Regions from separate parts of the Streptomyces sp. NPDC050315 genome, predicted to be linked through region 2. Evidence: riboswitches for the same ligand, from Rfam matches in the RefSeq annotation. Region 2 holds a riboswitch; the other holds the start of a gene.
The links. Region 2 has a riboswitch for glycine ahead of gcvT (glycine cleavage system aminomethyltransferase GcvT). Riboswitches for the same ligand answer to the same signal wherever they lie in the genome.
Positions count from the first base shown of each region.

Region 1 (15,447 bases), on a different contig from region 2:
GGCGGGCCGAACGACGAGCCCGAGGACCTCGCCCTCCCCCACTGGAGCGGCGTCGTCCCCGTGACGCCCACATACGGCGCCCCCATACCGTCCGACGACCTGGCCCCCGGCATCCCCCTGCCCGCCTACCTCAAGAACCTCTGAGGTCCGCCGTGCTGATCCACCCCTGGGACGCACCATCCGACGACACCGAGTGGCAGACCTGGCTGGCGAGACACGACTTCGGCCAGCTCGCGGGCAACGGCCTGCCCGGCGATCCGCCATGGGTCCAGCCGCTGCACTTCACGTACGACGCCGACCGCCGCGAGGCCGTCACCCACCTCGCCCGCCCGAATCCTCTGTGGCCGGCGCTGGAGGCCGATGCTTCCGTCGTGCTCAGCGTCGTCGACGACTACACCTTCATACCCGGCCCCTGGCAGGCCGCCGAGGACGCCCCGCCCGAGCACGGCGTGCCCACGAGCTTCTATGCGGCGGTCCAGCTCCGCTGTACGGCGCACGTCGTGGACGACCCGGAGAAGAAGGCAGAGCTGCTACGTCGCCAGATGGCGCACTTCCAGCCCGCGGGCGGGTCGGCCCCGGTCACGGCCGGCGACCCGCCGTACGGCCGCATGCTCGCGGGCATCCGCGCGCTGCGCCTCGAAGTGACGGAGGTGCGCGCCAAATTCAAGTACGCCGGCAAGAAGAGCAGGGAGGTACAGGAACGCATCGCACAGCGACTGGCGGACCGCGACGGCCCCCGGGACACCGCGGCCCGCTCTCATCAGCTGCGCCGCATGGCGGTGAAGGACTGCTGACGGGGCGGGCGGCGCGGCGCAGGCCGGGCGAGGGGCGGATCGTTGGCGACGACCGATGGCCGATGCCGATAGTCACTCGCCGGATGACCGCGACCTGGAGCCAGGGGGACGATCAGCCTCTCAGGAGCCGGGCGTCCCCGCCGTGCCGGCCGGCAACGCAGGGTCCGGGTGCGCGGCTTCCGGGCGCGCATCGTCACCGTGTTGGGACGCCACGTCCCGGGGTGCCTTGGGCGTGGTGGACTGTGCGATGAATGCGCCGATCAGTACCACCGCGCCGCCGATGATCTGCGGTGCGGACAGGTGCTCGCCGAGCAGTACCCAGGCGAGGACGGTGGCGATCACCGCCTCCAGGCAGGCGACGACGCCTGCAACCTGCGGCGAGAGCCGACGGATGGAGATCACGCCGGTGAGGTAGGCGAGCACCGTAGCCATCAGTACGAGCCACGCGAGGAGCAGCACCGCGGGGACGCTCGTGCCGTCCATGTCCGCGGCGCCGACGAGCACCGACCAGTCCATGTTCCAGGGGCGCGCGACCACGGTCAGTACGAGTGCGCCGAAGATCAGGCCGTACGCGATCACGCCGAGCGGGTGGGTGGCGTCGTCCCCGTCGCCGCCGTGGTCGGAGAGAACGAAGTACCCCACCTGGCAGCAGGCCGCGCCCAGCGCGAGCAGCAGCCCGAATATGTCGAAGCTCAGTCCGGCCCATACCTCCACGACACAGGCGAGACCACCGACTGCGAGCACGGCACCGGCCGCGGCGGCGCGGCTGACGGGCCGGCGCTGCACGAAGCGCACCCAGCCCAGGACCAGGGCGGGCGCCAGATACTCGATGAGCAGCGCGACGCCGACCGGAATCCGGGACAGCGCGGCGAAATAACACGCCTGGACGCCCGCGACGGCGAGCAGCCCGAAGCCCGCCAACAGCGCGGGGCGTCGACGCAACAGGTCGCGGTGGCGCCAGGCGAGGGGCAGCATGACGAGCGCGGCGCCCGCGCTCCGCAACCAGGTGACGTGCAAGGGGTCCAGACCGGCTGCGATCAGCGGTTTGGCAGCCACGCCCGATCCGCCGAAGGCCAACGCCGACAGCAGGGCCAGGCCGAGGCCAAAGCCTCTCCCGCTGCCCCTCTGACTCGATTCCGTCTCCACAGTCGCGTGCATCCGGCCATGATGGCAGGGCAGGTCAGCAGCGTCACCACCAATACCCCTGTCGGGAGGCAGGGGCAGCGGGGCGGTGGGCGGCGCACGGGCTTCGGAGGACGGTGCAGTGACGATGCGGTAAGGGGAAGATGCGGCGAAGGTGAGATGCGGTGCGGGAGTTACCGCTCGTCCTCCATCATCGCGTCCAGCGTCTGCTGGTCCAGACGTACCGCGAGCTGCATCGTGTCGATCGAGGCCCGGCGCAGTACCTCGACGGCGCGGCATTCCGCGTCGTCGACGAGCGCGGCCAGCAGATCCAGGCATTCGGCACGGACGGCGTAGCGGGCGTGTGCGCGGTCCCGCGCGCCGTCCATGGCAGCCGCAGCAGCCGGCGACCAGCCCGGTACGCCGCCCTCGGTCACGATCGGCACTGCCCCCGAATCCTCCACCGTGCCGTGCCATTGCCGTCCGTAACCGATGCTGCGCTGGACGAGGTACCCGAGGAGGCGCGCGATCCTACCGCCTTCGGGATCGACCATCTCCCGTACGGCAGGGTCGGATTCGAGGAGGCCGTGCAGGAGGTGGGCGGTGTCCACCTGCCGGTCCCCATCGCGCGTGGCCCGCCTACGGGCAGCCGACAGCACCGACGCGAGCTCGTCGGTCAGCCAAGCGTCGAGATCCTCCGGCGACGGACCCGCTCCGCTGTTGTACGCAGTACGGTTTTGCACAGAACCCACCCCACCAGCCTCTTGCTACCGGAACATCCCCGGGAGGGAGCATTTGCGCATCCGACCATGGTTGGGTACGCGAGAACGAAATCTCATCCCTATGGAGGATATGCCTGGCGCAGAGGCGGCGATCAATGATGCGGCAGAGGCGCAGACGCGCGCCCCGCGCCACACCAGTACGCCCCCGAAGCACTGGACGGCAGTACACCTTCGGAGCACCTGGCGGCCGTACACCTCCGGAGCACCTGACGGCCGTACACCTTAGGAGAACCTGACGGCCCATCAGTATTGAACCTTGCAGCTCCGGCGGCTACCTTCCGCGGCACCACTCAGCCGCCATAAGCCGCCATAAGGGGTGCCGCATGGCCGATGTCACCGCCCAGGCCCGTATAGAAGCACCGGCAGAGAAGATATGGGGCCGTCTGACTGATTTCGACGGCTATGGCCAGTGGAACGCCACCCACACCAGCTTCCCCGCAGGGGGTCCCACGACGCTGGAGCCCGGGGCCACTTACGCGGAGAACATGAAGCTCATGGGCTTTCCGGCCGAGGTGACCTGGACGGTACGGGCCGCGGAGCCCGTCCGCCTGCTCGACCTCCGGGGCAAGGGCCCGATGGGCGTGACCCTCGGCATGCGGTATTCGCTGGTACCGGAGAGTGAGGCGACGACCGTACGGATCGACGGTTCGTTCACCGGCGCGGCAGTGTCGCTGATGGCGGGCAAGCTCAGGGACTCGGCGACGTCCGCACTCGAGGAGTCGCTCGGCAAGCTCGCGCGCCTGGTCGCCTGAAGCGCAACCGGCCGCCTGAACGCGAGGGCCGTGGCCGGTCTGTGCACCGGCCACGGCCTCATCTGCCCGCTTATTGCTCCGCACTCCGTCACTCGCCGCTTCGCTCACTCGTCCTCGGCGAGGATCAGATAGAGCTCCTTCCGCGCCCGGTTGACGACAGTGATCGCCTTCTCGCGCTGCTCGGGCGTCCCGGTCGCCCATACCTGCCGGAACGCCTCGACCAGGCCGCCGCCCGCTTTGCGTACCTCGTTCATCGCCTCCCAGTCCACGCCGCGGCCGGCTTCTTCCCAGGGGGCGTCCGAGCCGCTCTCCGCAGCCGTACGCCCCTCTTCGGTGAGTTCGAACAGCTTCTTGCCGCCCTCGCTCCGGCTGGCGATCAGGCCCTCGTCCTCCAGCAGCTGCAGGGTCGGATACACGGAGCCGGGGCTCGGCTTCCATGTGCCGCCGCTGCGCTCGGCGATCTCCTGGATCATCTCGTAACCGTGCATCGGACGGTCCTTGAGAAGCGCCAGGATCGAGGCGCGCACGTCACCACGGCGCGCCCGGCCGCGCGGGCCTCCACGACCCCGGCCGCCACCGAACGGAGGCCCACCGAAGGGCGGCCCGAACGGCCCGAAGGCGGCACGCCGCCCCTCGTACTCACTCCGGCCGCCGCCATGGCGCCCGGATCCCCAGTGTTCGTGTCCATGTGAACGCATGTTTACGCCACTCCCATCGTTGATCTGTCACGATGCTTCAACGATATATCGGAAGCGTTCGGTCGGCAAGGATCGTCAAGGATTCCGCTGGCGAGTTTCCGCCGGAGTGCCGCCGACGAGGTGCCGGAATCCCCCGGACTCCGGGGCATGTTCAGCGCGCAGTACGAAAACTGGCTCGCAGATGGCAGTCCATTAGTGTTCTGGAGCGGTCCAATTTTTCGAGATTGGCCCTCGCTGGCCGTGATCTCGGGTGCCTACGCTCGCGCCATGAGAATCCGAATCGTCAACGCCTTCACCGACCGGCCCTTCGGCGGCAATCCGGCGGGAGTCGTACTGCTGGACGGCCCCTCCTTCCCCGACCAGCACTGGCTGCAGCAGGTCGCGGCCCAGGTCAACCTCTCCGAGACCGCGTTCGCGCTGCCGCTGCCGGATAGCGACGAGGCCGACTGGGCGCTGCGCTGGCTCACCCCCGCCACGGAGGTCGACATGTGCGGCCACGCCACGCTCGCCACCGCGCACGTACTGCACTCCACCGGGACGGCCACCGGAACGGTCCGCTTCGCGACCCGCAGCGGCGTGCTGATCACCACGGCATCGACCGACGGTTCCCTCACCATGGACTTCCCGACCGCTCCGCTCACCGCGGTACCCGTACCGGCCGGGCTGGCCGCCGCGCTCGGTACCGAGCCGGTCTCCACGCATGAGACGGGGTCACAGGTCGGGGACCTGCTCGTGGAGGTGGCGGACGAGCGGACCGTACGCGAACTGTCTCCCGATCTCGCGGCGCTGACCCGGTTCAGCAGTCGGGGCGTGATCGCGACGGCGCGCGCCGAGGACCCGGACGGCGGCTACGACTTCGCCACGCGCTGCTTCTTCCCGGGCGTCGGCATCGACGAGGATCCCGTGACGGGGAGCGCGCACACCGCGCTCGCGCCCTTCTGGTCGGAGCGACTGGGCCGCAATGAACTGACCGGCCTGCAGGGCTCCACCCGTACCGGAATCGTGCGCACCGCGCTGCGCGGCGACCGCACGCTGCTGACCGGCCGCGCGGTGACGGTCATCGACGGCGAACTGACGGAGGCGGCGCGGGCTGGGGGGTGAGGGGGCGAACGGGGGCGGGGGCGGGGCAAAAGCGGGGGGTGGAGCGGGGGTGAGGCCGGGGGCGGGGGCGGGGGCGGGGGAATTTTTCTCGGCGGCCTCTGGGGGGGCTCCCCCACCCCCCCACCCCACCTCCCCTCACCCCGTTGGCAGCCACCCCACTCTCCCCGCCAGGAGGGCGTAGCCGGCGAACGCGATGATGTCGATGATGGCATGGGCGGCGACGAGGGGGGCGATTCGTCCACAGCGGCGGTAGATAAGTACGAAGATTGTGCCCATCACCATGTTCCCGATGAAGCCGCCGATGCCCTGGTACAGGTGGTACGAACCGCGGAGGACCGAGCTCGCCACGAGTGCGGCCATCGGTGACCAGCCCAACTGGCCGAGGCGGCGCAGCAGGTAGCCGAGGACGATCACTTCTTCCAGTACGGAGTTCTGCAGGGCGGAGGCGATCAGTACCGGGAACTTCCACCACACGTCGGGCAGTGATTCCGGTACGACGGTGAGGTTGGCCCCGGCTGCCCTGGCGCCCAGGTAGAGCAGCAGGCCGCTGCCTCCGATGCCGGCCGCCACGACGAGTCCCCAGCCGAGGTCGAAGCCGGGGCGCCGGCGGTCGAAGCCGAGGGCGCGCAGACCGCCCGCGCGTTCCCTGAGCAGCAGGTGGGCGACGAGCACTACGGGTACCAGCGCGGTGGCGATCCCGAAGAGCTGCCAGGCGAGATCCAGCCATGGGCGGCCGGGCGCCTGCGAGCTGTTGAGGTTCGCCGCCTGGTCCTTCAGGCCGCCGGGCTCGGTGAGTGATCCCGTGAAGCTGATGAGGGCGGATACCGCGCTGGCGCCGACGGAGAGGGCGAGCACGATCAGCGTCTCGCTTCTCAGTGTGGTGCGTGCGAGGCCGCCGGGCGGGCCCCCTTCGGGGAGAGATTCAGCCACGGGGTGCACTTCGGACTGCACGCCTGCCTCCAGTTCCGCGATAGCGCCGGTACGCCTCCACTACCCCGCCAGCTTGCCCGAAGGGCCGGAGGCCGCCGGCACGGGGGCCGTGCCCAGGACGGCCAGAAGTGGGGGCGTACGGCCAGCCTCGTACGCCCCCACCTCACTCCAAGACGACCACCAGCCCTACACAACCCCCTCCAACGGCCACTCATGCACCGGCCGTCCCTCATGCATCAGTTCGCTGTACCGCCGGGTCATCGCGGCCAGCGCCTCCTCGCGGTCCAGGCCGCCCTGCAGGGCACGGTGGAAGGCGGCGGCCTGCCAGGAGGCGCCGTTGACGCGGCGTCGGCAGCGGGCCTCGATGACGCCGAGGTAGTGGTCCCGGTCGGCCGGTGCCACGCCCCAGCCGTCCAGTCCGGCGGCGGCCATCGGCAGCAGCTCCTGGAGGACGAGGCGTACGGCGGGGATCTGGGCGATGCCACCGGAGCGGCCGGGGCGTGGCCACTGGAGGGCGGCGTCGATGCCGTAGCGGCAGGCGGTGTCGAAGTTCTCGGCGGCGGCGGCGAACGGCAGCCGGGTCCAGATGGGCCGGGGTTCGTCGGCCAGGGCCCGTACGAGGCCGTAGTAGAAGGCGGTGTTCGCGATGACGTCGGTGACGGTGGGGCCGGCGGGCAGCACGCGGTTCTCGACGCGGAGGTGGGGGACACCCTCGGCGACGGCGTAGACGGGGCGGTTCCAGCGGTAGACCGTGCCGTTGTGCAGGACGAGTTCGGAGAGTTCCGGCACGCCGCCCTTCTCCAGTACGGCGAGCGGGTCCTCCTCGCCGCACATGGGGAGCAGCGGGGGGAAGTAGCGGACGTTCTCCTCGAAGAGGTCGTGTGCGGATTCGATCCAGCGCTCGCCGAACCAGGTGCGGGGGCGGACGCCCTGGGTCTGGAGTTCGGGCGGGCGGGTGTCGGTGGACTGCTGGAAGACGGGGGGCCGGGACTCGCGCCACAGTTCGCGGCCGAAGAGGAAGGGCGAGTTGGCGCCGATCGCGACCTGGACGGCGGTGAGTGCCTGGGCGGCGTTCCATACGGCGGCGAAGCGGTTCGGGGTGACCTGGAGGTGCAGTTGTACGGAGGTGCAGGCGGCTTCGGGGGCGATGGAGGGTGAGGTGGCGGTGAGCCGTTCCACCCCTTCGATGTCGATCTCGAAGTCTTCGCCGCGTGCGGCGCGCATCTCGTTGTTGAGGAGCATGTAGCGGTCGGCCTCGGAGAGGTTCGACGAGACCAGGTCCTCGGCGGTGAGCGTGGGCAGAATGCCGATCATTACGATACGGGCTGCGACCTCGCGGGCCTTGCGGTCGGCGTAGGCGAGGCCGGTGCGCAGTTCTTCGGCGAGCTGGTCCAGCACGCGCCCGGAGAGGCGGTGCGGCAGGATATTGACTTCAAGATTGAACTGGGCGAGCTCGGTCTGGAAATCCCTGCTGGCGATGCGTTCCAGCACCTCGGAGTTCATCATCCTGGGCATGCCGTCGGCGCTGGCAAGATTCAATTCTATCTCTATGCCCATGAGGTTCTTCGGGCGGTCGAAGCGCTTCTCGTCCAGTAGCCTCGCCAAACCCTCCAGGCACTCGCTCAGTCTTCTTCGATAACGCTGGCGGTCGTCGTGGCCAATTCCACCGGCCGTGACCTTCTCCCCCATCGAAGCGTCCCTCCAGACGTGGCCGGCCCGCGGCCGCGGGCCCGTGCGGTCGATGATGCCCGGCAATCGGTTCGATAACGCCTCGGGGAGCCGGGTGCCCCCGATAGGCTGGGGAGGGCGAGCCGAATGGCACATTCCGAGGGCATACCGAGGGGGCTCGGGCCCCGCGCATTGGCCCTGTTCCAAAGCACGATGACATCAGGCCGACCGCGTCGCCGGGGTAATCCGAGGTCCGCGGACCAGCGGGGTGCATAATTGCATCGAAAAGACCGTGGAGAACGGGCCGTAATGCGACTTGCCAAAAATCTCCGTGAGCGGTAGTCGAAACAAGCACTGAACACCTGTCGTATAAACTTCGTGGACGAGGCAGAGAGTTGGCGCCCAGCTAGCGGGGCATTTCCGAGGCTGAGGCACAGCGGCTGACACCCCCGCCGGGCCATGGCCCCGGTCGGCCACGCTCTGCTCCCGCCTGCTGACAGCGCCGTCCGCACTTGCCCAGCACCACCGTGTCTCCCAAGTGAGAGGCGACCCACCATGCCGCTGCATGTACCCCCTGCTCCCGCTCCCGCCCTGCGCAGCGTCCTCACCGCCCTCGGTTCTCCTACCGCCGTACGTGAGGCCCCGACCCCCGCCCTCCGTGTCCACCAGGGGCCCCTGCGTCCTGAACGCCCCCTGCCCGTCCATGTACTCGACGACGTCTCCCGTCGCGGCACCCCGCGTACCCGCCTGACCGGCTGGCGATTCCTCATCCGCGGCGGCGAGCATGCGCTGGCCACCGCGGACGCCATGCTCACGCCGGACGGCTGGGCGTTCTCGCACTTCGGCGAGGGCCCGTACGTGTCCGCGATCGAACGGGCCCTGCACCAGGCCGAATCCGTGCCCACCGCCTACCAGCCACGGCTGCTGTCCGTACCGGAGCTGTACATGCTCACGCTGTGGCTGCACGAGGACATCACGGCGGACGGTGCCGAAGGCTGCCCGGGGGCGGGGGACCTGCTGGTCCCACTCGCCCCGGCGCCCCCCGGCATCGCCGCTCACCGGCCGCACCATGTCGCCGAGCTCCTGTCCCGTCTCACGCTCCGCCTCACGCCCGCGTCCCTTCTGGGCTCGCCGGCCTAGTAGGGACCCGGGACGCGGCGTCCCTCGAAGCGCCGTGTGCCGGATGGGTTCCGATTCACCGGAGTGCGCCCCGCGGTTCTCCTCGCCGCGGGGCGCACTGCTGTGCGCGTACTCCTCCGAACGCACCGTTCCGCCGGGTGACTAGCCCACAATGACCAGTCGAGACCCCCCAGAGGTGCGGTACGAGACGCGGCAACCGCCCGCATGGGTGATGCGTCTTCATCCAGTAAGTACCGCTGCTGCGAAATCCCTGCGGAATCACGCCCGTAGGGCAACACTGGGAGCGAACTACCGAACGGGGGGCGGCCATGAACGCCACATCGAGCCGCAGGAAGACGTCCACCACCACACCGCAGCGAAAGACAGCATCCATGTGCCAGCACCAGCCACCGTGTCCGTCAGCAGAGTCCGCCGACCGGGAGGCCGCCCATCTTGTGGCGCACCACCCGGAGCAGGGCTGGAGCCTGTTGTGCAACGGCGTCCTCCTCTTCGAGGACACCGGTGAGCTCCTGCCGGACGGGCAGGTCATCGACCCGCACCGGCCGATGGGCACCGGGCAGGTCGTCACCGCAGCCTGACGCGGTGAGCGGGAAGTACGAGCAGGGCCCCCGGCGGAGATCGCCGAGGGCCCTTTGACGTGCCGGGACGCTTCAGAAAGCGCCGCCGGCCGCCACCAGCTCAGAGCCGCGACAGGAAGCGCGCCCGCCGAGTCGGCTCAGGAAGCGCCGACCGCCGTCAGCCGTCGTAGTCCTCCAGCGGTGGGCAGGAGCACACGAGGTTGCGGTCACCGTAGGCGCCGTCGATGCGGCGCACCGGCGGCCAGTACTTGGCCGCGGCGTCCACGCCGGCGGGGTGCACGGCTTCCTCACGGGTGTACGGGTGGGTCCACTCGCCGGTGAGGGAGGCGGCGGTGTGCGGGGCGTTGCGCAGCGGGTTGTCTTCCTTGTCCCACTCGCCCGTGCCGACCTTCTCGATCTCCGCGCGGATGGCGATCATCGCGTCGCAGAAACGGTCCAGTTCGGCGAGGTCCTCGCTCTCGGTCGGCTCGATCATGAGCGTGCCTGCCACGGGGAAGGACATCGTCGGGGCGTGGAAGCCGTAGTCGATCAGGCGCTTGGCGACGTCGTCGATGCTGACGCCGGTGGCCTTGGTCAGCGGCCGTACGTCGATGATGCACTCGTGCGCGACGAGGCCGCCGGGACCGGTGTAGAGCACCGGGTAGTGCGGCTCCAGGCGCTTGGCGATGTAGTTGGCGGAGAGCACCGCGACCTGGGTGGCGCGCTTGAGGCCCTCGCCGCCCATGAGGCGGACGTACGCCCAGGAGATCGGCAGGATGCCGGCCGAGCCCCAGGGGGCGGCGGAGATCGGGCCGACGCCGGTCTCGGGGCCCGCGGTGGGCTGCAGCGGGTGGTTGGGGAGGTACGGCGCGAGGTGCGCGCGCACGCCGACCGGGCCGACGCCCGGACCGCCGCCGCCGTGCGGGATGCAGAAGGTCTTGTGCAGGTTCAGGTGCGAGACGTCGCCGCCGAACTTGCCCGGCTCGGCGACGCCGACCAGCGCGTTCAGGTTGGCGCCGTCGACGTAGACCTGGCCGCCCGCGTCGTGCACGGCCGCGCAGATCTGGGTGATGTGCTCCTCGAACACGCCGTGCGTCGACGGGTAGGTGACCATCAGGACGGCCAGCTCGTCGCGGTACTGCTCGATCTTGGCGTGCAGGTCGTCGGCGTCGACCTCGCCGTCCTCGCCGGTCTTGACGACGACGACCTTCATGCCGGCCATCACGGCGCTGGCGGCGTTGGTGCCGTGCGCGGAGGACGGGATGAGGCAGACGGTGCGCTGCTCGTCGCCGTTGGCGCGGTGGTACGCGCGGACCGCCAGCAGGCCCGCGAGCTCGCCCTGTGAACCGGCGTTGGGCTGCAGGGAGACCTTGTCGTAGCCGGTGACGACGGCGAGGCGCTCCTCCAGCTCCTGGATGAGGGTGAGGTAGCCCTGCGCCTGGTCCACGGGCGCGAAGGGGTGCAGCGCGCCGAACTGCGGCCAGGTCACCGGCTCCATCTCGGTGGTCGCGTTCAGCTTCATCGTGCAGGAGCCGAGCGGGATCATGCCGCGGTCCAGCGCGTAGTCACGGTCGGCGAGGGTGCGCAGGTAACGCAGCATCGCGGTCTCGGAGCGGTACTGGTGGAAGACCGGGTGGGCGAGGTAGTCGTCGGTGCGCAGCAGGGACTCGGGCAGCACGTCGGCGGCGGCCGCGTCCAGCTGCTCGATGTCGGCCTGGGCACCGAAGGCGCCGAGGACGGCGGTGAGCTGGGCGCGTCCGGTGGTCTCGTCGCAGGCGATGCCGACCAGGTCGGCGTCGATGTGGCGGAGGTTGACGCCGGCCTCGCGGGCGGCGGCGACGATCTCGGCGGCACGGCCGGGGACCCGCGCGGTGAGGGTGTCGAAGTACGTGCCGTGCACGACCTCGATGCCGCCGGCGCGCAGGCCCTCGGCGAGGACGGTGGCGTAGCGGTGCGTACGGCGGGCGATGGCGGCCAGGCCCTCGGGGCCGTGGTAGACGGCGTACATGCCGGCCATGACGGCGAGGAGGACCTGCGCGGTGCAGATGTTGCTGGTGGCCTTCTCGCGGCGGATGTGCTGCTCGCGGGTCTGCAGGGCCAGGCGGTACGCCTTGTTGCCGTCGGCGTCGACGGAGACGCCGACCAGGCGGCCGGGGAGGCTGCGGGCGAACTTCTCACGGACGGCCATGAAGCCGGCGTGCGGGCCGCCGAAGCCCATCGGCACACCGAAACGCTGCGTCGTACCGACGGCGATGTCGGCGCCGAGCTCGCCGGGCGAGGTGAGGAGGGTCAGGGCCAGGAGGTCGGCGGCGACGGTCACGATCGCGCCAAGTTCGTGAGCCTGTTCGATGAGCGCGCGGGGGTCGCGGACCGCGCCGGAGGCGCCCGGGTACTGCAGCAGCACACCGAAGACACCGCGCTCGGCGATCTCGGCGGGAATGCCGTCGCTCAGGTCGGCGACGACGACCTCGACGCCGGTGGGCTCGGCACGGGTCTCTATGACGGCGACGGTCTGCGGCAGACAGTCGGCGTCGACGAGGAAGACGCCCTTCTTGACCTTGCCCATGCGGCGGGAGAGCGCCATGGCCTCCGCGGCCGCGGTGCCCTCGTCCAGCAGCGAGGCGCCCGAGGTGGGCAGCCCGGTGAGGTCGGCGACCATGGTCTGGAAGTTCAGCAGGGCCTCCAGGCGGCCCTGCGAGATCTCCGGCTGGTACGGGGTGTACGCGGTGTACCAGGCGGGGTTCTCCATGACGTTGCGCAGGATGACCGGCGGCGTGAACGTGCCGTAGTACCCCAGGCCGATCATGGAGGACAGCACGTGGTTGCGGTCCGCGAGGCCCCGCAGCTCGTCCAGGACCTCCGCTTCGGTGCGGCCCTGTGGCAGGTCCAGCGCCTCGGCGCTCTTGATCACGTCGGGGACGGCGGCCGCGGTCAGTTCGTCCAGCGAGCCGAAGCCGATGTGCGCGAGCATCTTCGCCTGGGCCGCCTGGTCGGGGCCGATGTGGCGCTGCTCGAACGGGGTGCCGCGCTCCAGCTCGGTCAACGAGATGCGGTTGGTGGTCATCTGCGGGGGCCTCCTGGTCTCTGGGACCTACGAGGGGCACCACGGCGCTGGTGCCCGGACGGCCTCCCCCTCTGTCATCTCAACCTGAGAGCTTCACCGGAACGCACGCAGCGTCCGGTTTTCACCGTCGGTGAGGAGGGGCTCCGGTACTGCACTGTCCGTGGCCCACCCTGCTTTCCAGAGTGATCTCGTCCGCGCGGTACGTGTGCCTGAGAGATTCCGGGGAGGAGTTGCTCCTTCGGCGCCTCCGGCCCGGGGGTCGGAGAGCTCTCCCGCACGGGGTCATCGATCGCTGACCAGCCTACCAGCGCGACTGCTCGGCATCCCTCGAGTGGCCAGGGCGGGAAATGTGCCGTTTCGTAGGGTGCAGAGGACAGTTCCAGCAGGTAGGAGGAACCGTGCAGACCGATATCGATCCCCGCAGTCTGATCGGCCGCAAGGCGTTCGACCGGCACGGCACCAAGATCGGCACCGTCGACGAGGTGTACCTGGACGACGCGACCGGCGAGCCGGAGTGGGCGGCGGTCCGTACCGGACTCTTCAGCCGGGACGCGTTCGTGCCCCTGGAGCCGAGCCGGCTGGTCGACGACGCGCTGCACGTGCCGTACGAGCGCAAGCTGATCAAGGACGCGCCGGACTTCGGAGTGGGCCGCCACCTCTCGCCGGAGCAGGAACTGCAGCTCTACCACCACTACCGGCTGGATATCTCCGCCACGGACGCGGAGCTCGCCGGGGAGGACGCGGTCGGCCGTCCGGCCGCCGGGTCCGCCGACCGGGAATTCGGACGGATAGCGGGCTCGCCGGAGGACTGAGCGGCAGCTGCCGGCGGGGCGGGTATGGGCGGATGCGCCCCGTCCTCGGCCGCCGGCGGACCGTCCGGACCGCCGCCCACCAGGGGCAGCGCCTCCCCCGGCGTCAGCGCCGGGTCGTCGACCAGGAACGTCCGCACCCGCCCCGGCGCGGACCAGGGCTGCTCGAACCGTACGGTGACCCGCCCCAGGCCGCTTCCCTGGACCCATCCGGGGCCGTACTCGGTGTGGACCACGTCCAGGCCCGGCAGCCACTTCCTGGGCCGCTCAGCGGCCTCCTCGGCCTCTTCCGTCCCGCTCTCCCCTGCCGCCCCTTCCGTCGCTCCGGCCTCCTCGACGAGCCGGGCCTCCTCGGCCGCCCGCTCCGTCGCCGCCTGCGCGAAGAGGTCCTCCTGCGTGAAGTCGGCGAGGCCGGTCACCCCCACGCCGAGCAGCCGCACCCCGCCCGTCGTGTCGATCAGATCCAGCAGCCGCCCCGCCGCCTCCCGCACCACCGCGGGGTCGTCCGTCGGCCCGCGCTGGGTCTCGGACCGGGTCAGCGTGGAGAAGTCGTAGTTGCGCACCTTCAGCACGACCGTACGGCCCGAGCGTCCGGCAGCACGCAGCCGCTGCACGCACCGGTCCGCCAGCCGCATCACCTCGGCGCGCACCCTCGTACGGTCGGTGAGGTCCACCTCGAAGGTGTCCTCGACGGAGACCGACTTGGCGTCCCGCTCCGCGACCACGGGCCGGTCGTCCCGGCCCAGCGCCATCGCGTACAGCCCCGTGCCGTGCGCGCGCCCCAGCAGCCGCACCAGCTCCGCCTCGCCGGCCTCGGCGGTCTCCGCGACCGTGTGGATCCCGGCCTTGCGCAGCGCCTCGGCCGTGGCCGGGCCGACGCCCGGCAGCGTCCGCACGGTCATCGGCCCGAGCAGCTCGCGCTCGGTGCCCGGCTCGATCAGCACCAGGCCGTCCGGCTTGGCCTGCTCGGATGCGATCTTCGCGAGCATCTTGGCACCCGCGAGGCCCACCGAGCCGGTCAGTCCCGTGACCGCCAGGATGTCGCGGCGCAGCTGCTCCCCCACCGCACGGGCCGATGCGGCGTCGTCGGCGACCCCGCCGGCCTCCAGGTCCACGAACGCCTCGTCCAGGCTCAGCGGCTCCACCAGCGGCGACAGCTCGTGCAGCAGCGCCATGACTTTTTCACTGACCTGGCGGTACACGTGGAAGCGGGGCGTGAGGTATGCGGCGTTGGGGCAGAGGCGGCGGGCCTGGGCAGTGGGCATGGCCGAGCGGACGCCGAAGACGCGGGCCTCGTACGACGCGGTGGAGACGACGCCGCGCCCGCCGATGCCGCCCACCACCACGGGCTTTCCGCGCAGGCTGGGCTTGGCCGCCTGCTCGGCGGCCGCGAAGAACGCATCCATGTCCAGATGCAGGATCGTCGGCGCACGTCTCACGTCACTGATGGTGCCGTACACCACTGACAATCGGCCGCGCGGCGGGTGCTTCCGCGCCGCGCGTCGTACCGTGCGCCTGCACGGGCCGTTCTAGACCGCGCGATTCCTGCGGCGGGCCAGCTCGTCGTGGGGATTGTGGCCGATGAGGGTCTCGCCGGTGTCCACGCGCTCTCCGTGCAGCTGGGACAGCCCGGCCTCCACGTCCCGCCAGACCACGCCGACGGCGATGCCGAAAACGCCCTGACCACCCTGGAGCAGATCGACGACCTCATCGGGCGAGGTGCACTCGTACACCGTCGCGCCATCGCTCATCAGCGTCATCTGGGCCAGATCGGGCAGTTCGCGGGAGGCGAGGTGCTGCACGGCCGTGCGGATGTTCTGCAGCGAGACGCCGGTGTCCAGCAGCCGCTTGACGATCTTCAGGACGACGACGTCCCGGAAGCTGTAGAGCCGCTGGGTGCCCGAGCCGTACGCCGGCCGCACGCTGGGCTCGACCAGTCCCGTACGCGCCCAGTAGTCCAGCTGCCGGTAAGTGATCCCCGCGGCGGCACATGCCGTCGGTCCTCGGTATCCGACCGTCTCGCCGACCGG
Region 1 covers NZ_JBFAKN010000003.1:896,969-912,415, forward strand. Annotated here, with positions in the region: gene AB0I82_RS15215 (pyridoxamine 5'-phosphate oxidase family protein) at 1-144, shown strand, start outside; gene AB0I82_RS15220 (FMN-binding negative transcriptional regulator) at 153-794, shown strand; gene AB0I82_RS15225 (EamA family transporter) at 915-1,952, opposite strand; gene AB0I82_RS15230 (Clp protease N-terminal domain-containing protein) at 2,111-2,659, opposite strand; gene AB0I82_RS15235 (SRPBCC family protein) at 3,022-3,450, shown strand; gene AB0I82_RS15240 (PadR family transcriptional regulator) at 3,555-4,148, opposite strand; gene AB0I82_RS15245 (PhzF family phenazine biosynthesis protein) at 4,416-5,249, shown strand; gene AB0I82_RS15250 (CPBP family intramembrane glutamic endopeptidase) at 5,385-6,179, opposite strand; gene AB0I82_RS15255 (glutamate-cysteine ligase family protein) at 6,366-7,868, opposite strand; gene AB0I82_RS15260 (hypothetical protein) at 8,403-8,987, shown strand; gene AB0I82_RS15265 (DUF5999 family protein) at 9,359-9,565, shown strand; gene gcvP (aminomethyl-transferring glycine dehydrogenase) at 9,723-12,608, opposite strand; glycine riboswitch at 12,796-12,893, opposite strand; partial or broken gene AB0I82_RS15275 (PRC-barrel domain-containing protein) at 13,007-13,315, shown strand; gene AB0I82_RS15280 (DNA polymerase IV) at 13,300-14,856, opposite strand; gene AB0I82_RS15285 (MerR family transcriptional regulator) at 14,947-15,447, opposite strand, start outside.
Region 1: it holds a riboswitch for glycine, as region 2 does, so the genes downstream of both, gcvP (aminomethyl-transferring glycine dehydrogenase) here and gcvT (glycine cleavage system aminomethyltransferase GcvT) in region 2, are expected to answer to the same signal.

Region 2 (15,447 bases):
CGGCGCTCGGAGGCACCCTCCGTAAAACCCCAGCGGAGAGCCGTAAAACCGCTGCCGACAGCCGTGAAAACCGCCGCCGGGCGCACCCTGCGCGCGGTCAGTCCAGCAGCGCCCGCGCCAGCTGCCGCGACTGCGCGACCAGGCGGTCGTTGGCGTCCCAGACCTCGGCGTCCTCCTCCAGGAAGCCGCCGGCGAGGTTGCGGGTGGTGATCGAGACGCGGAGCGGGCCGGGCGCGGGGCGGCAGCGGATGTGGGTGGTGAGCTCCACGGTGGGGACCCAGCCCTTCAGGCCCATCTCGAAGGCGGTGGGCGGCAGCGCGTCGACCGTGAGGAGGAGGGAGAGCGGGTCGGCGTCGCGGCCGTCGGCGAGGCCGAACCAGCCGCGCATCTCGCCGTTGCCGCTGGGCGCGCCGACGGCCCAGCCGCAGGTCGCGGGGTCAAGGCGGACGTCGAGCCGCTCGGTGATCGCCGAGCTGCCGGGGAGCGCGGGGCGGCCCTCGGGCGCCGCGTCCGCACCGAAGCACTCCTCGTACGGGGGCATGGCGGGCGGCTTGGCGGTGGTGCGGACGTCGTCGGGGAGCGCGTCGAGGTCGCCGTAGGCGGCCAGTACGCGCAGCCGCTCGACCTCGGTGCCGTCGTCCTCGAACTGGACGAGGGTCGCGGTACCGGTGGACATCGTGCGGCCGGTGCGGACGACCTCGGTGCGGATCACGGCGGGGCCCGGCCGGGAGGCGGTGAGGTAGTGGGCGGTGACCGTCATCGGGTCGGGGTGCGGCAGCGCGTCGCCCAGGGCGCGGCCCATCAGCGCGAGGAGGTAGCCCCCGTTGACCGCGTGGATGATCGTCCAGCCCGCGGAGAGCTCCGCGTCGTACACGCCGGGAGAGCGGCGGACGATCGCCGTGTCACGGTCGAACTCGCTGTTGCCTATGGTCACCTCTGCCATGCGCTGCACGGTACATGGAATTATTACCGACCGGTAGAGGCGTCTTGACCGCTGGTCACGAGGGCTGCGGACCGCCGGTCACGAGGGCTGCGGACCGCCGATCACCGGCTGCTGCCCCGGTGACCGGCGGTCGACCACGTACTACTGCGGAGCCGCCTTCGACGCCTCACCCGAGGCGTTCTCCGGGGCCTGGTCCGGCGCGTTCTCCGGGTGATGGCAAGCCACCTGATGCCCCGTCCGCAGCGCGACCAGCGGCGGCTCCGTCGTCGTGCAGACCTCCGTCGCCTTCCAGCAGCGGGTGCGGAAGCGGCAGCCGGAGGGCGGGTTGATCGGCGAGGGCACGTCGCCCTTGAGCAGGATGCGGTCGCGCTGGGTGCGCCGCTTGGGGTCCGGTACGGGGACCGCGGAGAGCAGCGCCTTGGTGTACGGGTGCATCGGCGCCTTGTACAGCGAGTCGCGGTCCGCCAGCTCGACGATCTTGCCGAGGTACATCACCGCGATCCGGTCCGAGACGTGCCGGATGACCGACAGGTCGTGCGCGATGATCACGTACGTCAGGCCCAGCTCCTCCTGGAGGTCGTCCATCAGGTTCACGACCTGGGCCTGGATGGAGACGTCCAGCGCGGAGACCGGCTCGTCGGCGACGACCAGCTTGGGCTTGAGCGCGAGCGCGCGGGCGATGCCGATGCGCTGGCGCTGGCCGCCGGAGAACTCGTGCGGGTACCGGTTGTAGTGCTCCGGGCTCAGCCCCACCAGCTCCAGCAGCCGCTGCACCTCCTTCTTCACGCCGCCCTCGGGCTCGACGTTCTGGAGGCGGAAGGGGGTGCCGACGATGCCGCCGATGGTGTGCCGCGGGTTCAGCGAGCCGTACGGGTCCTGGAAGATCATCTGGACGTCGCGGCGCATCGGACGCATCCCGCCGGTCGACAGATGCGTGATGTCCCGGCCCTCGAATTCGATGGTGCCGCCGGTCGGCTCGTCGAGCCGGGTGATCAGCCGGCCCATCGTGGACTTGCCGCAGCCGGACTCGCCGACCACGCCCAGCGTCTCGCCCGGGTACACCTCGAAGTCGATGCCGTCGACCGCCTGTACGGCGCCGACCTGGCGCTTGAGCAGGCCCTTGGTGATCGGGAAGTGCCGGACCAGGCCGCGCACCTTCAGGAGGGGTGCGGACTCCGTCGTTTTGTCGTTCGTCTCGGTCACAGCTTCTGTCTCGGTCACAGCTTCGGCGCAATCTCTTCGGTCCAGATCCGCTCCCGCTCCTCCTGCGACATGTGGCAGGCGGAGAAGTGGCCTCCCTCGACCTGGCGCAGCTCGGGGCGGACCGTACGGGTGAGGTTGTCCTTCGGGATGTCCGCGTACGGGCAGCGCGGGTTGAAGGCACAGCCGGAGGGGACGTTGATCAGGCTGGGCGGGGAGCCCTTCACCGGGATGAGGCGGTCGGTCTGCTCGCGGTCGATGCGCGGCATCGAGCCGAGCAGGCCCCAGGTGTAGGGGTGTTGCGGCTCGTAGAAGACCTTCTCGGCGGGGCCGCGCTCCACGCACCGCCCGCCGTACATGACCAGCAGGTCGTCCGCGAGCTCGGCGACCACGCCCAGGTCGTGGGTGATGATGATGACCGCCGAGCCGAACTCCTTCTGGAGATCGCGGATCAGGTCGAGGATCTGCGCCTGGACGGTCACGTCCAGGGCGGTGGTCGGCTCGTCGGCGATGAGCAGCTCGGGGTTGTTGACCAGCGCCATCGCGATCATCGCGCGCTGCCGCATGCCGCCGGAGAACTGGTGCGGATGGTCGTCCACCCGCTTGTCCGGCTGCGGGATGCCGACCCGGTCCAGCATCTCGATCGCGCGCTTGCGTGCGGTCTTCTTGTCGACGTCGTGGTGGACGCGGTACGCCTCCACGATCTGGTTGCCGACCGAGTAGAAGGGGTGCAGCGCGGACAGCGGGTCCTGGAAGATCATCGCCATCTCGCGGCCGCGCAGCCGCCGCACGTCGTCGGGGTCGGCGCCGATCAGCTCCTGGCCGTCCAGCCAGATCTCGCCGGACATCCGCACCTTGCTGCGCTGCTGCCGGGAGGCCCGGTGCAGGCCCATCACGGCGAGCGAGGTCACGGACTTGCCGGAGCCGGACTCGCCGACGATGCCGAGGGTCTTGCCCTTCTCCAGCTTGAAGGAGAGGCCGTCGACGGACTTCACGACGCCGTCGTCGGTCGGGAAGTGCACCTTGAGGTCGCGTACTTCGAGGAACGCGGTGGGGGCGGCGCCGCCCTCCGCCACCGGCTCGGCGATCGCCGCGGAGCCTGCCTCCGGGGCCGCTGCCGCATCCGTCGCCGCGGTGGTCTTGGTCAGGTCGTCGGAGTCGGTCACGAGAGCCTCACCCGCGGGTCGACGGCGGCGTACAGGACGTCCACCACCAGGTTGCACAGGACGATGAAGAAGGCGGCGAGCAGGGTGACGCCGAGGATGTTGGGCAGGTCGTTGGCGGTGATCGCCTGGACGGCGAAGGCGCCCACGCCCTGGAGGGAGAAGACCTGCTCGGTGATGAGCGCGCCGCCGAGCAGCAGGCCGAGGTCCATGCCGAAGACGGTGATGATCGGGGTGAGCGCGGCGCGCAGGCCGTGCCGGACGACGACCTTGCGCTCGCGCAGGCCCTTGGCCCGTGCGGTACGGATGTAGTCCTCGTTCAGCGTCTCCAGCATGCCGGCGCGGGTGAGCCGGGCGTACAGCGCCGAGTAGAGGAAGGCGAGGGTGACCCAGGGCAGGACGAGGGTGCGCGCCCAGGCGAACGGGTCCTCCAGGAGCGGTACGTAGTCACTGCGCTCGAAGATCGGCCACTGGTACGTGAAGAGGGCCAGCGCCAGGGCGCCGGTGAAGAACATGGGGAGCGAGACGCCGGCCAGCGCCACGCCCATCGCCGCGCGGTCGAAGAGCGAACCGGGGCGCAGCGCGGAGAGCACGCCGGTGGCGACGCCGGAGACGACCCAGACCACGGCGGCACCGGCGGCCAGCGAGAGGGTCACCGGGAGCCGGGACTGGATCTCGGGCCAGACCTCGATGTGGGTCTTGAAGGAGTAGCCGAAGCACGGCACGTTACAGCGGGCCGCCTCGGGCCCGAACTTGTAGTCGACGCCGACGAAGATGCCCTTGAGGAAGTCCCAGTACTGCTCGTACACCGGCTTGTCCAAGCCGAGGTTCTTCTTCACCGCGGCGATGTCCGCGGCGGTGGGGGCCTTGCCGATGTACTGCTGTGCGAGCTGGTCGGAGGACTGCCCGGCCAGCTTCGGCAGCAGGAAGAAGATGCCGAAGGTGACCGCGCTGACGATCAGCAGCAGGATCACTGCGCTGATCAACCTGCGGATGATGTACGAGAACACGGGACTGCGGCGTCGGTGCCCGCCGGCCGCCGCCGGCGGGCACCAATGCCTTCACCTGCCTTCCGGGGCTGCTACTTCTTGATGCCGACGTTGAGGTAGTCGTACTGACCGCTGAAGGCCGAGGTGGACACCAGGTTCGTGGCCTCCGGCGAGCGGTACATCAGCACCTTGAAGTAGGTCAGCGGCACGATCACCGCCTGCTCCATCGTCTTCTTGTCGATCTCGGCGTACGCCTTCTCGCGCGCGGCCTGGTCGGTGTTGGCGATGGCGGTGTCGAGCAGCTTGTTGATCTCCGGGTTGTCCAGCTCCGAGAGGTTGGTGTTGCCGGACTGGCTGATCGCCTTGCCGTTCAGGATCTGCTGCAGGTAGCCGTAGCCGGTCGGGAAGTCCGAGCCCCACTGCATCATGATCAGACCGACGTTGTTCTTCTTGTTGAACTTCGGCACGCCCGCGTAGTCCGAGAAGTACTTGCTCGTCGGGTACTGCTGGATCTTGGCGTTGATGCCGATCTTCTTCAGCGAGTCGATGACGGTGGTGGCCGCGTCGACCTCGTCCTGGCGGTCCGAGCGGGCGAGGATGGTGGTGTCGGTCTTGCCGGCGCCGCACTCCTTCCACTTCTTCTTCGCCTCGGTCAGATCCAGCTTGTCCTTGGCGTCGTACTTCTGCGGGTACATGTCGAACTTCTGGTACCCGGCGATGTCGGTCGGCAGGACGGTGGACGCGATGTCACCGCGGATCGGGCCGCCGAGCGAGGTCTGCACGGCGCGCTTGTCGATCGCGTACTGCACGGCCTGGCGGCACTCCAGCTTGTCGAACGGCTTCACCTTGCTGTTGATCGCCGTGTAGACCAGCCGCTGGCCGAGCGCGTTGTCCGTGTTGGCCTTGAGCTTCGGGTCGGTCAGCAGCTGGGCCTGGGTCTGGCCGTCCACGCCGCGCCCGGCGAGGTCGATCTGGGTGTTGCCGGACTGCAGGTCCTTGTCGATGGTCGACTGGGCGACCTTCATCTTCAGGACGATCTTGTCCGGGAGCTGCTTGCGCAGCGGGTCGGTCTTGGCGGACCACTGCGGGTTGCGTACCAGGACGAGCTGCTTGCCCTCCTGGTAGCTCTGGAACTTGTACGAGCCGCTGGAGACCACGTTCTTGGTGTAGTCGGCGCCCTTGTCCTTGGCCTGCGGGACCGGCGCGGTCTGCGGCGCGGACACCAGGTAGTCGAACTCCGCGAACGGCTTCTTCAGGTGGAAGACGATCGTGTGGTCGTCGGGCGTCTCGATGGACTTCAGCCCGGCCTTGGACTTGTCCTTGTACGGACCCTTGTACTTGTCCTTGTCCTCCAGGAACTGCTGGAAGTAGTTCGGGCCGAGCGAGAGGGTGTCGCGGGCGAAGTTGGAGCGCTCCACCGCGTACTTCACGTCCTGGGACGTGACCTCCTTGCCGTCCTCGTACTTCACGCCCTTGCGGAGCTTGTACGTCCAGGTCTTGCCGCCGTCGGAGGGCTTGCCCATCGACTCGGCGAGGTCGGGCACCAGCTCGTTGCCCTTCTCGCCGGGAGCCGGCTTGAAGGTGGTGAGCGGACGCGCGTAGAGACGGCTGAAGTTGTAGATGAAGGCGTAGTAGGTGTTGCCCGGGTCGAAGGACTCGGGGGCGTCGCTGATCGCGTAGTTGACCGTCCCGCCCTTCGCGTCCGAGGCGTTGACGATGCCCTTCGTCGCGGCGTTCGCCGCGGACGCGCCTTCGTTCGCGTCCTTGCCGCCACTGCAGCCGGCCAGCAAAAGGCCCGCACTGGATATGGCCGCGATCGCCGCGACCGGAACTGACCTTCGCATGATGCTCGGTTTCCCCTTCGTTCGTCGGAAACTTCGGTGGAACTAGCCGGTACCGCCCGGGCGTTGCCGGAGCGGTGTCAGCGGCTGCGCGGGTCCAGCGCGTCCCTCAGGCCGTCACCGAGCAGGTTGAACGCGAGCACGGTGACGAAGATCGCGAGGCCGGGGACGAGCATGTACTGGGGGTCGACCTCGTAGTACTTGACCGCCTGGTTCAGCATTCCGCCCCAGGAGGACTGCGGGGGCTGGATACCGACACCGAGGAAGCTGAGGGCGGCCTCGAAGAGGATGTTCGAGGGGATCAGCAGCGTGGAGTACACGACGATGGGCCCCACCAGGTTCGGCAGCAGCTCCCGGAAGAGGATGAACGGGCCGCGTGCGCCCATCCCCCGGGCCGCGTCGACGAATTCGCGCTCCCGCAGCGACAGCGTCTGGGCCCGCACGATGCGGCCCATGTACGGCCAGTTGAAGAAGCCGATCACAAAGATCAGGACCGAGATGTGCAGCGGCAGGCCCTCCAGGCCGAAGGCGCCGCCCTGCAGCGAGGCGGAGATGGCGATGGCGAAGAGCAGCAGCGGGAACGCCAGGAAGACGTCCATCATCCGGCTGATCACCGCGTCCACCCGGCCGCGGTAGTAGCCCGCCACCACGCCCAGGACCGTGCCGATCGCCACCGACAGCAGCGTCGCGCCGAACGCCACGATCAGCGAGACCCAGGAGCCCTCCAGGACCCGCGCGAGCAGGTCGCGGCCGAACTTGGGGTCCACGCCGAGCGGGTGGTCCGCGCTCATGCCGCCGAAGTCGCCGAGCGGCAGGGTGGTGTTGGGGTCGATCAGCGACTGATTCGGCTCGTTCGGGTCCAGGCCGAGGAGCGACTGCAGGGGCCGGGAGAGCGCCGCGATCACGATGAGCGCGGTGACAACGATGGCGCCGACCACCGCGACCTTGTCGCGTTTGAAGCGCAGCCAGGCGATCTGACCGAGCGAGCGGCCCTCGATCCGCTTGCTCGGCACGCCTTCCAGCACCGCTTCCGGCTGCGCCTCGGCAGCCGCCCCGGTGGTCTCGATCGGTGCGGTCACGTGCCTTAGACCCCTCTCGGCCGCGCTTGGCCGGCCCATGTCCGCCGCGTCGGCGGCTCGGTTCACATCACTGGTGTGCGCGCCGGCGGACGTCCGGAGGTCTTGCAGCTCAGCGTTTTTCGGATGTCCGCGCGACAGCGGTCGAGTTGCTTGTCGCACACAGGGTCCAGGCCCTGCTGCGGGAGTCTTCATCCGAGTCGCGATCAGTCACCAGCCCTGCCGGGGAAAGGATGCGCAACTGTGATGTGCTCCACGGCATTCCGTTATACGGACATCCGGGACGGCTCAGCGGTTCGCGCCCCCGCCCGGCGGCGGCCTCAACGACGGTACACAGGAGGGCAATTCGGCACACGTCGGCGCGAGGGGCGACGGCACTTTCACGCCGCGACGGGGGCGGGCGGGGTCGGGCGTGACCTCAGTAGGGGCGGGGGTAGCCGTAACCGTGAGCGGCGGTGGGGGCGGCGGTGGGGTCCTGTGCACCGCGGTCGAAGAAGGGGCGCGCGTAGGCGCGCATCCACATGCCCACCGGGTCGTATTCGTCCTCCATCGCCACCGTCGAGACAGGCAGTCCCTCCGGAACCGCGCCGATGGACTGCTGCATCATCAGCCGTACGGACTCCACGGCGGCCGGGCTCGTGTCGTACAGCTCCAGGCCGATCGCCAGATACGGGACGCCGAGCGCGGGCTGGACCCAGGCGCGGCGCAGCGCGCGGACGGCCGGGGTGCGGTGCGCGTTCTGCCCTAGGAGGGCGTAGAACTGCGGGATCTCCACGGCCGGTTCGGTGATCCGCAGGGGCCCTGCGGGCAGCCGGTCCAGGCCGCCGGCGATCCGGCGCAGGTCCAGCCAGGGAATGCCGACGCCGCCGCCCGGCGCGTGCGGGTTCAGCCACAGGCCCCAGCGGTCGGGGTAGAGCGCGGCGGCGATCTCGGGCCCGGAGACCACTTCGTGGGCGCGGGTCCAGCCGCTGGCCGCGAGCTCCGCCGGGGAGGTCACGCACGGCGCGTAGCCGAGCCCGTCGACCTCCATGTTGCCGTACTGCGCATCGGCGGCCCCGGCGCTGCCCTGCCACAGCAGCATCCACACCTGGCCCCCGGCCAGCGCCTGCAGCAGCGCCTCATAGGCGTCGTACCGGCCGGGCGAGACCTGCTGCAGCACCTGCTCGACCTGGCCGGCCGCCGCTCCCTGATGCGCACCCGCGCTCACGTGTCCCCGTCCCTTCTCTCGGCAGGCACGCAAGGGCGCCCGCCCGGTCATTGCACCAGCTTAAGGGCGGGTCCGGCACCGGCCCCGGGCCGGGCGCGCGCGATCCGTCCTGGTACGGGCCGCTATTCCGCTTCCGTACGGGCCGGTCCGCGGCCGCGCGGTTACCCCAGGTCCTGTGCGTAGAACGGCCGGACCCGCTCCCGCATCCAGTCCACGACGGGGTCCTGCGCGATGTCCAGCATGACCAGCTGGACCGGCCACGGCACCGGTACGGCGCCGAGGGCCCGGCCCAGGGCGGCGAGCGCGCCGTCCCGCTGCGCCTGGTCCTGGAGTGCCGCCGCCGGGTCGGCGACCTGCACACCGACGAAGAGCGTGGGCGCGTCGCCCTCGATGTTCGCGAGGCAGCGACGGGCGGTCGTGACGTACGGGACGCCGGAGAACTCCAGCCCCGCCGCGGCGAGGAAGTCCACCGGCTCGTCCTGCCAGTCCGGCTCGTACAGCCGCACCCGGCCACCGGAGGGCAGGCCGTCGCGCGGCATGTCACCGCGGCACAGCTCGGCCACGGCGGGCGGCGGCAGCGGTACGCCGACGGTGCCGTCCGGATTCACCGCGATGCCGATCTTCGGCGGCAGGCCGCGGGCGAACTCACGGGCGGGCGCGACCGTGCACGGCATGTGTGCCCCGACGACCCGCAGGAACTCCTGCTCGGAGCTGAAGACGGGGACGTACGCCATGCCGTCGGGCAGCTCCACCGTGGGCAGGTCCAGGCCGGGCCGGCCGAAGCCGGCGCTGTCGGGGCCGCCGCCCTTGGGCAGCGGCACCCATATCCGGCTGCGGCCGAGCACCTCGACGATCCGGGCGCCGGCGCCGGGGTGACCGACCGACGCCGCGAGCACCTCCTCCAGCTCATTGGCCGGCCAGGCCAACTGCGGAATGCCTTCTTCGGAAATGCCCTGCCCAGGGATGCTCTGCTCCGGAATGTCCATGGTCACCACCCGCTTCGTGCCGCGCTGCCTGATCGAAAACCCTAGCGTCCGACCGGCCGGTTCTTCTCGGGCGTATCTCACATGCGGCACGGAAGCGCGGTCCCGTCAGCCGGACAGCGCGGCCCCGTCAGCCGAACGTCGTCCGCTCCAGCGCGTCCGCCGCCCGCCGGTCCAGCAGCACCGACGCCGTGAAGCCCTTCGGCAGCCGCGCCGTCCGGGCCCTGGCCAGCAGTCGCCGGACCGCGCGCCGGTGCCGCCCGAAGGCGTAACCGGACACCCCGCGGCCCCTGGCCCGCTGCCCGGAGAGCGCCACCGCAGGCGGCACGTCGAGCAGGACGAGATGCAGCTCACGGCCCTCCCGCCGGGCGGTGCGCGCGATCCAGCGGCGTACCCAGGCGAGCGTGCCGCAGTCGTGCACGACCACGCTGCCGCCGGAGCGCAGCGCCTGCCGCAGGCCGTGGTAGTGCGCGGCCCGGACCAGCGGGCGGATCAGGCCGTACGGCAGCCAACCGAGCCGGCCCGCCTCCCAGCGCTCCCGTACGTCCTGGGAATCGATGCGGTGCACGGGCGCACCGGCCCGGTCCAGCGCGGGCACCACGCGGTGCATCAGCGTGCTCTTGCCGCTGCCGGGCAGGCCCGAGACGACCACCAGGCCGCCCGCGGGAAAGTCCAGCTGCCGCACGGCCGCCTCACCTTCCATGCCGCGCAGATCCATCAGGGGCGCGCCGCGGCCGGGACGCACCACCGCCTTGGGCACGCGGGCACGGCGCGGCACCGCGCCGGGCGCGACCCCCGCCGTCGTCGCGCATACGGCTTGCCTCTGCACCGTGATCGCCCTCCCCGTTGGTTCACTGGGTCTCCCCCATACCCGCAGAGTGTCAAGAAAAGGTAATGAGCTTCAAGCGCGGGGCAGGTCGTGCGAGGGACACCGGGTGTGCGGGCCGGGACTCCTCTATCGGGCGCTGCCGTGCAATGATGTGCGCGCCACCGTGCATCCGTGAGCGCACACCGGCACTCAACTGCATACCGGCCGCTTGAATCCGCGCGGGAGAGTTCCCGCCAGGCCACGGCGGGGCGCCGAAGGAGCAAGTACTCCCTTGAATCTCTCAGGCCCCTGTACTGCGCGGACGAGGCAGATCTGAAAAGCGGGCCGCCCGGGTGCGGCCCCACCCAAGGTGCAAGCCGAAGCCCGATCGGGGCTGTCGGTGAACCTCTCAGGTTCCGATGACAGATGGGGAGACGTCCGATACGTCCCTGTCGTCCATCCCCGGGAGCCCGCTGCCATGAGTGAACCCCGTCGCACTGCGCTCGATGCCACGCATCGCGCGCTCGGCGCGACCATGACCGACTTCGCCGGCTGGGACATGCCGCTGCGCTACGGCAGCGAGCGCGACGAGCACGTCGCCGTCCGCACCCGCGCCGGCCTCTTCGACCTCTCCCACATGGGCGAGATCACCGTCACCGGGCCCCAGGCGGCCGACCTCCTCGACTACGCGCTGGTCGGCAACATCGGCTCGGTGAAGCCGGGCCGCGCCCGGTACACGATGATCTGCCAGGAGGACGGCGGGATCCTGGACGACCTGATCGTCTACCGGCTGGCCGACCAGGAGTACATGGTCGTGGCCAACGCCTCCAACGCGCAGACCGTGCTGGACGCGCTCATCGCCCGGCAGGCCGGCTTCGACGCCGCCGTACGGGACGACCGCGACGCGTACGCGCTGCTCGCGGTCCAGGGCCCGGAGTCGGCGGGCATCGTGAAGTCGCTCACGGACGCCTACCTGGACGGCCTCAAGTACTACGCGGGCCTGCCCGGCACCGTCGCGGGCGTCTCCGCGCTGATCGCCCGGACCGGCTACACCGGCGAGGACGGCTTCGAGCTGTTCGTCCGGCCCGCCGACGCGGTCGCGCTCTGGGAGGCGCTGACCGAGGCCGGCAAGGACGCGGGCCTGGTCCCCTGCGGCCTGTCCTGCCGCGACACGCTGCGCCTGGAGGCGGGCATGCCGCTGTACGGGAACGAGCTGTCCACCTCCCTGACGCCGTTCGACGCGGGCCTGGGCCGGGTCGTGAAGTTCGAGAAGCCCGGGAACGAGGGCCGCTTCGTGGGCCGGGACGCGCTGGCCGCGGCCGCCGAGCGCGCCGAGCAGAACCCGCCGCGCAAGCTGGTCGGGCTGATCGCCGAGGGCCGCCGCGTGCCGCGCGCGGGCTACCCGGTCGTGGACGCCGAGGGCACCGCCATCGGTACCGTCACCTCCGGTGCCCCCTCCCCCACCCTCGGCAAGCCGGTCGCGATGGCGTACGTGGACGCGGCGCACGCCGAGCCGGGTACGAAGGGCGTCGCCGTGGACATCCGCGGCAAGCACGAGCCGTACGAGGTCGTCGCGCTGCCCTTCTACAAGCGGGAGAAGTAGCCGCCCGGCGTGGCGCAACCCGCCACGGCCCGTCCGTACGGACGGTAGAAGTTCCCTACGGACGACAGAAGTGACGCGTTCGCGTCTCACCTGTCAAGACCCTCTGCACGATCATTCCCGCGCATCCAGGAGAATCGAACCATGAGCAACCCCCAGCAGCTCCGGTACAGCAAGGAGCACGAGTGGCTGTCGGCCGCCGAGGACGGCGTCTCGACGGTCGGCATCACCGAGCACGCGGCCAACGCGCTCGGCGATGTCGTCTTCGCCCAGCTCCCCGAGGTCGGCGACACCGTCACCGCGGGCGAGTCCTGCGGCGAGCTGGAGTCGACCAAGTCCGTCAGCGATCTCTACTCCCCGGTCGACGGTGAGGTCACCGAGATCAACGAGGACGTCGTGGCCGACCCGTCGCTGGTGAATTCCGCCCCCTTCGAGGGCGGCTGGCTGTTCAAGGTGAAGCTGAGCGGCGAGCCGGAGGACCTGCTCTCCGCCGACGAGTACACCGCTTTCACCGCCGGCTGACCTACGCCCGCCCGCCGTGCCGAGGGGCCCGCAAGCCCCTCGGAGGCTCCCACCCAGGAAGACTCATGTCGCTTCTGAACAGCTCCCTCCATGAGCTCGACCCCGACGTCGCCGCCGCTGTCGACGCCGAACTCCACCGTCAGCAGTCCACCCTCGAAATGATCGCGTCGGAGAACTTCGCTCCGGTCGCCGTCATGGAGGCGCAGGGCTCGGTCCTCACCAACAAGTACGCCGAGGGCTACCCCGGCCGCCGCTACTACGGCGGCTGCGAGCACGTCGACGTCACCGAGCAGATCGCGATCGACCGGGTCAAGGAGCTGTTCGGCGCCGAGTACGCCAACGTGCAGCCGCACTCGGGCGCCTCCGCGAACCAGGCGGCGCTGTTCGCCATGGCCAAGCCGGGCGACACCATCCTCGGCCTGGACCTGGCGCACGGCGGGCACCTCACGCACGGTATGCGCCTGAACTTCTCCGGCAAGCAGTTCAACGTGGTGCCCTACCACGTCGACGGCAACGGCCTGGTCGACATGGCCGAGGTCGAGCAGCTCGCCAAGGAGCACCGCCCCAAGGTGATCATCGCGGGCTGGTCGGCGTACCCGCGCCAGCTGGACTTCGCCGCCTTCCGGCGCATCGCCGACGAGGTCGGCGCGTACCTGTGGGTCGACATGGCGCACTTCGCCGGCCTGGTCGCCGCGGGTCTGCACCCGAACCCGGTCGAGCACGCCGACATCGTGACCTCCACCACGCACAAGACGCTCGGCGGTCCGCGCGGCGGCATCATCCTGGCCAAGAAGGACTTCGCGAAGAAGCTGAACTCCTCGGTCTTCCCGGGCTTCCAGGGCGGCCCCCTGGAGCACGTGATCGCGGCCAAGGCGGTCTCCTTCAAGGTCGCCGCGTCGGAGGACTTCAAGGAACGCCAGCAGCGCACCGTCGAGGGCGCCCAGCTCCTCGCCGAGCGCCTGACCTCCCCCGACGCGCGCGCGGCGGGCGTGAACGTGCTCTCCGGCGGCACCGACGTGCACCTGGTCCTGGTCGACCTGCGCGACAGCGAGCTGGACGGTCAGCAGGCCGAGGACCGCCTCCACGAGGTCGGCATCACGGTCAACCGCAACGCCGTCCCGAACGACCCGCGGCCCCCGATGGTCACCTCGGGCCTGCGGATCGGCACCCCGGCGCTGGCCACCCGCGGCTTCACGACCGAGGACTTCCGCGAGGTCGCCGACATCATCGCGCTGGCGCTGATGCCGGAGTACGACGCGGCCGCCCTCAAGGCCCGCGTCACCGCGCTGGCCGACAAGCACCCGCTGTACCCGGAGCTGGGCAAGTAAGTCACCTGGCCGTCGTACGGGCTTCACGGGCCCGGGGCATCCTGTCCCCGGGCCCGTGGCGTGTGCGCCCTCATGCGCCGTGCCGTGTGCGCCATGTGCGCCTCACCACAGGACGTCCGGTGACCGCCCCGTATGCCCCCTTGGTCGCGTTACGCTCGGCAGTCGGCGCAGAAACGTCCCGCCTACGCCGTTCACGGCCTGCTCCCGCGGAGCGTGCCCGGCACGCAACCCGCCCCCTCGCCCACCCTGAGCAGACAAAGGAGTCCGCCACCGTGGCCATCTCCGTCTTCGATCTTTTCTCCATCGGCATCGGCCCGTCCTCCTCCCATACGGTCGGCCCGATGCGCGCGGCACGGATGTTCGTGGGCCGCCTCAAGAAGGACGGCCTCCTCGCGCAGACCACGTCCGTACGGGCCGAGCTCTTCGGCTCGCTCGGCGCCACCGGCCACGGCCACGGCACCCCCAAGGCCGTCCTGCTGGGCCTGGAGGGCCACTCGCCGCGCACCGTCGACGTCGAGAAGGCCGACGACATGGTGGAGCGCATCCGCACCACCAAGCGGCTGCGGCTGCTGAACGCCGAAATAGGCGACGCGCACGAGATCGACTTCGACGAGTCGACCGAGCTGATCCTGCACCGCCGCCGCTCGCTGCCGTACCACGCCAACGGCATGACCCTCTTCGCGTACGACGAGCACGGCGCCCCGCTGCTGGAGAAGACGTACTACTCGGTGGGCGGCGGCTTCGTCGTCGACGAGGACGCGGTCGGCGCCGACCGCATCGTGCTCGACGACACCGTGCTGAAGTACCCCTTCCGCACCGGCGACGAGCTGCTGCGGCTCGCCCAGGAGACCGGCCTGTCGATCTCCGCGCTGATGCTGGAGAACGAGAAGGCGTGGCGCACGGAGGAGGAGATCCGCGCCGGGCTGCTGGAGATCTGGCACGTCATGCAGGCCTGCGTGAGCCGCGGCATGTCCCGTGAGGGCATCCTGCCGGGCGGCCTGAAGGTGCGCCGCCGGGCGGCGAACGCGGCCCGCGCGCTGCGCTCCGAGGGCGACCCGCAGGCCCACGCGATGGAGTGGGTCACCCTCTACGCGATGGCCGTCAACGAGGAGAACGCGGCCGGCGGCCGGGTCGTGACCGCGCCCACCAACGGCGCGGCCGGCATCATCCCCGCCGTCCTGCACTACTACATGAACTTCGTGCCCGGCGCCGACGAGGAGGGCGTGGTCCGCTTCCTGCTGGCCGCGGGCGCCATCGGCATGCTCTTCAAGGAGAACGCCTCCATCTCCGGCGCCGAGGTCGGCTGCCAGGGTGAGGTCGGCTCGGCCTGCTCGATGGCGGCGGGCGGCCTGGCGGAGGTGCTGGGCGGCTCCCCGGAGCAGGTGGAGAACGCCGCGGAGATCGGCATGGAGCACAACCTCGGCCTGACCTGCGACCCGGTCGGCGGCCTGGTCCAGATCCCGTGCATCGAGCGCAACGGCATGGCCTCGGCGAAGGCCGTCACCGCGGCCCGCATGGCCCTGCGCGGCGACGGCCGCCACCACGTCTCCCTCGACAAGGTCATCAAGACCATGAAGGACACCGGCGCCGACATGTCCGTGAAGTACAAGGAGACCGCGCGCGGCGGCCTGGCGGTGAACATCATCGAGTGCTGACGGGCCAAACCCGTACGTGATCCAGATCACGGAATACCCCCGGAGGTTGGGGGCAGGCGCCGGTTCGTGATTCTCGTGATGCTGATCGCTCTGGCAACGCTGGGCCTGCTGGTGGCGCGCTACGCGCCCCGC
Region 2 covers NZ_JBFAKN010000004.1:263,459-278,905, forward strand. Annotated here, with positions in the region: gene AB0I82_RS16470 (thioesterase family protein) at 98-943, opposite strand; gene AB0I82_RS16475 (dipeptide ABC transporter ATP-binding protein) at 1,085-2,164, opposite strand; gene AB0I82_RS16480 (ABC transporter ATP-binding protein) at 2,161-3,231, opposite strand; gene AB0I82_RS16485 (ABC transporter permease) at 3,306-4,316, opposite strand; gene AB0I82_RS16490 (ABC transporter substrate-binding protein) at 4,388-6,139, opposite strand; gene AB0I82_RS16495 (ABC transporter permease) at 6,217-7,215, opposite strand; gene AB0I82_RS16500 (enhanced serine sensitivity protein SseB C-terminal domain-containing protein) at 7,631-8,419, opposite strand; gene AB0I82_RS16505 (enhanced serine sensitivity protein SseB) at 8,581-9,405, opposite strand; gene AB0I82_RS16510 (AAA family ATPase) at 9,533-10,120, opposite strand; glycine riboswitch at 10,441-10,537, shown strand; gene gcvT (glycine cleavage system aminomethyltransferase GcvT) at 10,689-11,813, shown strand; gene gcvH (glycine cleavage system protein GcvH) at 11,955-12,332, shown strand; gene glyA (serine hydroxymethyltransferase) at 12,398-13,660, shown strand; gene AB0I82_RS16530 (L-serine ammonia-lyase) at 13,933-15,315, shown strand.